Regions from separate parts of the Bacillus sp. OTU2372 genome, predicted to be linked through region 2. Evidence: riboswitches for the same ligand, from Rfam matches in the RefSeq annotation. Region 2 holds a riboswitch; the other holds the start of a gene.

Region 1 (3,338 bases), on a different contig from region 2:
GAAAAGAAACAAAAAACGAGATTGAGATTGAACTGGTGAGCCCAATACTTGTTTCACGGGTAAAATCAAAGGCCGAGCATTTCTTTCAGCTTGAAGCAGGCTTTCTCGCACAGCAAATGGAGCTTCAAAAGGAAGTCGCCGCTGAAGCCTTCGAACATCCCATCAAAAAAGGAAACAAAGTACAATTCACCGTCAAATGGGACATTAAAGACTACATCAAGTAAATTCAGGTCCCCTATCAAATTATTCTATAACGGTGATAAAAATGGTGTCAGCATACCTTTCGGTGCCTGACACCATTTTTATTATTTTTATTATTCTTATCATTTTTATTATTTTTACTATCTATACAATCTTATTGTTGTTGACCTAGTTCGAATGCTGCATGCAGGGCTTCAACTGCTTTTAGCATATTTTTTTCTTCTACTACGGCTGATACTTTGATTTCGGAGGTGCTGACCATTTTAATTTGGACATCATTTTCAGCGAGAACCTTAAACATCTTCGCTGCGACACCTGGATTGGAAATCATTCCTGAACCGACAATCGAAACCTTAGCTAATTTATTTTCTGCATCGAGCTGTTCATAGCCAAGTTCCGCTTTATTATCTTCAAGTACCTTCACTGTTTCTAATAGATCATTCGTGTGGATCGAGAATGACAGATTAGCACTTCCAGCTTCGGTTGTACTTTGAATAATAATATCTACGTTAAGATGATTCTGGGCTAAAGTGGTGAAAATTGTTGATAGACTTGTAAGCGAGTTAGTCAAACCTAATACGGTAACTCTTGTAATTTCGTCCTCAAATGCCACACCGCGTACCACTAGATTTTGTTCCATTGTTGCTTCCTCCTCAATAACTGTTCCTTCTTCTTTTTCCATGCTAGATCTGACAACAAGCTGTACTTTATAGTTTTTCGCAAACTCGACTGCTCTTGGATGAAGCACACCTGCGCCTAAATTGGCTAACTCAAGCATTTCATCATAGGAAACGGATAATAGTTTCCTAGCATCTTTTACATATCTTGGGTCTGTCGTAAACACGCCTGTTACATCTGTATAAATATCACATTTATCAGCTTTTAGTGCTGCTGCTAAAGCAACTGCGGTTGTATCTGAACCGCCGCGGCCTAATGTCGTAATTTCGCCATCCTCGGTAACACCTTGGAAACCCGCGACGATGACAACCTTTCCAGTAGAAACTTGAGCTTGAATTGCCTCAGGATTGATTTTCGCAATGCGGGCATTACCATGAACAGGTTCAGTAACGATTCCTGCCTGCCAGCCTGTGAAGGAAACTGCCTCAAGCCCTTGTTGTTGTAAAGCCATGGAAAGTAATGCAATGGTCACCTGCTCGCCTGTAGACAAGAGCATATCCATTTCTCGTTTGCTAGGCTCTTTCGTTATATCCTTGGCCAGGCTTACAAGCTGGTCCGTTGACTTTCCCATCGCAGAAACAACGACAACGACATCATTGCCCTTCTCTTTCTCCTCTCTTACACATGCTGCAACATTTAAAATTCTTTCAACACTTCCAACAGAAGTGCCGCCAAATTTTTGAACAACTAAACCCATCCTTTTTCCCCTACTTTCCATTTTGCTGTAACTAGTATGCTAGTAAAATAAAAAAAAGCAATGAGAAGGGCATCTCATTGCTTTTTGAACACGAAAAAAAATTCCTGTACAAACAACGTAAGATAGCTCTCCAAGACACCGTCTTGACAATTCTGGATTTCTTCAATACAGAACCAGCAAAAAAAGGATATGAGTCCTTCTTCACTTCGGCGAACCTTCCCTTTCATGATTCTTCATTGAAGCTCATCCTTCTCAGAATCATTACTATTGAATTTCGCACCTCTACCTTCACTTTAGTACGATAAAGTGACTGATTAAATTTTTATCATTATAGCATGTTCATTATTTTATGACAATAATTATGAACGAAGTTTTTCGATTAATTCTTCTGCCACATTTGTCGGAATACCAAGTGCAGTAAATTCCTCCAGTGTAGCTTCCTTCATTTTTTTCACTGAACCAAATTGCTTTAATAATAATTTTTTTCGCTTTTCACCAATTCCCGGGATATCGTCGAGTAATGATTGAAAAGCACTTTTCCCGCGGATTTGCCGGTGGAAAGTAATCGCAAAACGGTGGACTTCATCCTGAATTCGCTGCAGCAAATAAAACTCTTGGCTATTCCGTGCTAATGGGACAACTTCGAGCGGATTTCCATAGAGAAGCTGTGAAGTGCGGTGCTTCTCATCCTTCACTAGACCTGAAAGCGGGATATCTAAACCAAGTTCATTTTCTAGAACATCCCGTACGGCTTCAATATGTCCTTTACCGCCATCAATAATAATTAAATCCGGCAGCGGAAGATTTTCTTTTAGGGCTCTCGAATATCGTCTCCTAGTGACTTCCCGCATGGATTCATAATCATCCGGACCTTTTACCGATTTTATTTTATATTTTCGATATTCGCGTTTGTTCGCTTTTCCATCTGTAAAAACAACCATCGCTGATACGGGGTCCGTCCCTTGAATATTGGAGTTATCAAATGACTCTATTCGGTGCGGGGTATAAATCCCGAGGAGCTCTCCCAAATTTTCAACGGCCTTAATCGTTCTTTCCTCATCTTTTTCAATGAGAGAAAATTTTTCCTTTAAGGCGATATTGGCATTTTTAATCGCCATTTTAACCAGGTCCTTTTTGGCCCCTCTTTGTGGCTGCAGGACCTTTACTTCCAGCAGCTGCTCTGCCAAATGAAGATCGACCTCATCTTGGATAAGGATCTCTTTTGGCTTAAAATGACTTGCTTTTGTATAGAATTGACCAAGGAATGTTAAGATTTCTTCCTCAGGTTCATTATAGATTGGGAACATCGAGACGTCCCGCTCAATCAACTTACCTTGACGGACAAAAAAGACTTGAACACACATCCAGCCCTTGTCGACTGCATATCCAAACACATCACGGTCTGTAAAATCGGTCATCGTGATTTTTTGCTTTTCCATAATGGTCTCAATGTGGACAATTTTATCTCGGAACTCCTTAGCTCGTTCAAAATCCAGTTCTTCAGCCGCCGTAGTCATTTTTTCCGTTAGCTCATTTTTAATTTCTTTATAGCCGCCATTTAAAAAACGGGTGATTTCATCCGTCATTTGTTTATATTGGTCTTCACTTACTTCATTTACACAAGGTGCCAGGCACTGTCCTAAATGGTAGTACAAGCAGACCCGATCAGGAAGGGTAGAGCACTTACGCAGCGGATAAATTCGGTCGAGCAGCTTTTTTGTTTCGTTTGCCGCTCCGACATTTGGATAGGGCCCAAAGTATT
Region 2 (3,338 bases):
ATCATGTCTTATCACTCCTTGTTTCTTTATGTTTACATCATAACACGGAAAAACGATAATAGTTTGTGAAATATTGAACAATCTTTGAACATTGGTTGCTTTTACTAATTTTAGTTCTATAGCACTAATAATCCATTTTTCGATAACAGAGAATTGTTATTGAGTTTAAATAAATGTAAACGTTTTCAATTAAATTATTATATTAATATATCAATGGTAAATAATGACTACTACAAGCATATTACTTATATTATTAAAGATTTTTGGTTAAAATTCTAATAGAAATGGAGGAAAATCGATGTTGCGTTTTCTAACGATTATAATTGCTATTTTTTTAATACATTCTTCTTGGCCTTTTATAGAAAAACAATTTGACAATACAAGCCTTACCAATAGTATTTCAGAAGTGAATACTTTAAAAGACAACCCTGAAGTCAAAACAACCATTCAAAACATATACAATGAAATCCAAACTGCCTTGAAACAGCTTGGCGTACTATTAGATGATAGTACTAAACAGAATCAACAATCAACTGAATCAAATAACGAGTCAAAGGTAGAATTAAATACACCTGCACAACAGGACTTCTCTATTTTTAACATTGAACTGGGCGATAGTAAAGATGACGTTGTCGAAAACTTAGGGACGCCTAACCGTTCCACCCTTAATGAATATGGGACCACTTGGAATACCTATCATGATAATTACCAGAATTTCTTCATGGTCATGTACAATAATGAAAATAAGGTGGCTGGCTTATATTCCAACCAAGACTTAATTGCCTCCAAAAAAGGAATCAAATTAGGGACAGCAAAAGGAACAGTTCGTAACCTGCTTGGTAATCCCCTAACCAGTATTCAAAAAGGGCTTGTCCTTTACAAATTACCTGAACAGGAGGACTATGATATTTTCTTGATAGATAATACCTATGTCACTGTTTTTTATGATAAACATGAAGGCAATACCGTTACAGCTGTTCAATTAATCAGCAAAGACCAAGAAAATAAGAAAGTAGACTTTTATACAAAACCAAGCTCGCAGTTAAAAGAAGGCTTTGAGTATCAGTTATTTGACTTAACCAACGCTGCCCGGGTTGAACACCAGCTTCCGATCCTTACGTGGGATGAGCATGTACAAGTAACCGCCCGAAAGCATAGTACTGATATGGCCGTTCATAATTATTTTGACCACACCAATCTAAAGGGGCAATCACCGTTTGACCGAATGGCAGCGGATGATATCGTGTATCAGCTGGCGGGTGAAAACCTGGCTTACGGCCAATTCAGTAGTATTTTTGCCCATGAGGGATTGATGAATTCACTAGGGCACCGGGAAAATATCCTGCGTAAGGGGTACACGTTTCTAGGTGTAGGCGTTGCCTTTAATAATGAGTCACAGCCATATTATACGGAAAATTTTTATGCAAAATAAGTGAGAAGAACTAACACTCGCTGAACATTGGCTTCGGCGAGTCTCTTTTGTTAAGGTGAACTTTAGTCCCATTCATTTTGTGATTTTTTCATTTATTCAAAAATTTGCAGTTGGTTTCCCTTGTAATGAAACGGAAAATTTGCTATATTACTAGTAATTACATATTCTCTTACTTCAATACCTTTTGAAGTGAGGATAGAGGCGCAAAGACCATCAGTACACTATTTGAGGAAAATGAGGTCCTATGATGATTGTGGAAAGGGGAATTTGCCGAAGCGGATAGAGTCTCATTGATCTTGAAGCTGGTTCTGTGTTGAATAAGCACAGAATTGTCATATAGGAAACTATATGGAGGGCTATCTCACGCATAGGAACTTATATTTTGATGTTTCTACAGCAGTAGCGACCCTCGTTGCTGCTTTTTTGCGTTGACATCAGAATGGCCTTACCCCTCTAATTTATAAAAAATTACAAAGGGTGAGAAAAAATGAATTTTGGCCAAGTATTAACCGCAATGGTTACACCATTTGATCAAAATGGTGATGTTGATTTTAATGCCACAAGATTGTTAGTTAACTATTTAATTGAAAATGGCACTGAAGCGTTAGTTGTGTCAGGTACAACTGGTGAGTCCCCTACCTTAACAACAGAAGAAAAAGTTGCATTATTTAAGTTAGTTGTGGAGGAAGCCGCAGGCCGAGTTCCAGTTATCGCTGGTACTGGCTCAAATAATACACGGGCCTCCATCCATTTAACAAAACTAGCTGCAGAAGCTGGTGTTGATGGTATTTTACTAGTTGTTCCCTATTACAACAAACCATCGCAAGAAGGAATCTATCAACATTTTAAAACAATTGCCGAAGCAACTGTTCTACCAGTCATGCTGTATAATATCCCTGGCCGCTGTGGTGTAAACATGTCTGTTGAAACCGTTGTTCGTCTCTCAAAGATTCACAATATCGTGGCTATTAAAGAAGCGGGCGGCAACTTAGATGCGATGGCTGAAATTATCAGTAAAACCCCAGATCATTTCTCTCTTTATAGCGGGGATGATGGGTTAACTCTTCCAGTTTTAGCCATTGGCGGGACTGGAGTGGTTTCTGTTGCTTCGCACATTATCGGCAATGAAATGCAGGACATGGTCACAAAATTTAAAAATGGACAGTTCGAGGAAGCAGCGGCTGCACATCGCAACCTCCTTCCGCTAATGAAGGGCTTATTTGCTGCTCCTAACCCTACGCCAGTAAAGGCCGCTCTAAATATGACGGGCATCCGTGTCGGTAATGTACGATTACCATTGGTACCATTAACCGATGAAGAAATATCAACGTTGGAAAAGCTGCTGCCAACTGACAAACTTGTAAGTGTAAGTTAAATAAAATAAGGCTGCCTTTTTAGGTCAGCCTTATTTTTTTAGTTATTTCTATACATATCTTTCCTTTATGCATTTTTAATAATAGATATGGGCCTTGAAAGGAGAAGCAGAATGAATGGAAAAACAGCAATAGTGACGGGTTCGTCGAGCGGCTTTGGTTTACTGTGTGTAATTGAACTGGCATTAAAAGGATTTACAGTGATTGCCACCATGAGGAACACAAACAGAGCGAATGAGCTTATAGACCTGGCTAAAGAAAAGCAAATAGATAATTCTATTCATATCACTTCACTGGATGTTACCTCAACTGAATCTATTCATGATTTTAAAATATTCCTAGAAAATTATTCTCAAATTGATGTGTTGGTAAACAATGCCGGGTTTGCGGCAGGTGGTTTTAGTGAAGAGCTCTCTATAGATGACTATAGGCAGCAATTTGAGACCAACTTTTTTGGCGTGATTGCCGTGACCAATGCTGTTCTGCCGATCATGAGGGCTAGAAAGCAAGGCAGAATTATTAATATGAGCAGT

The links. Region 2 has a riboswitch for lysine ahead of dapA (4-hydroxy-tetrahydrodipicolinate synthase). Riboswitches for the same ligand answer to the same signal wherever they lie in the genome.
Region 1: another riboswitch for lysine. It lies ahead of AAHB15_RS13490 (aspartate kinase); the one in region 2 lies ahead of dapA (4-hydroxy-tetrahydrodipicolinate synthase).

What each region holds. Positions count from the first base shown of each region.
Region 1 is NZ_JASATK010000007.1:69,573-72,910, forward strand. Features, by position in the region: gene AAHB15_RS13485 (YslB family protein) at 1-224, shown strand, start outside; gene AAHB15_RS13490 (aspartate kinase) at 356-1,576, opposite strand; lysine riboswitch at 1,692-1,869, opposite strand; gene uvrC (excinuclease ABC subunit UvrC) at 1,936-3,338, opposite strand, start outside.
Region 2 is NZ_JASATK010000003.1:180,387-183,724, reverse strand. Features, by position in the region: gene AAHB15_RS08645 (hypothetical protein) at 1-5, opposite strand, end outside; gene AAHB15_RS08640 (CAP domain-containing protein) at 299-1,432, shown strand; lysine riboswitch at 1,621-1,799, shown strand; gene dapA (4-hydroxy-tetrahydrodipicolinate synthase) at 1,920-2,807, shown strand; gene AAHB15_RS08630 (SDR family oxidoreductase) at 2,919-3,338, shown strand, end outside.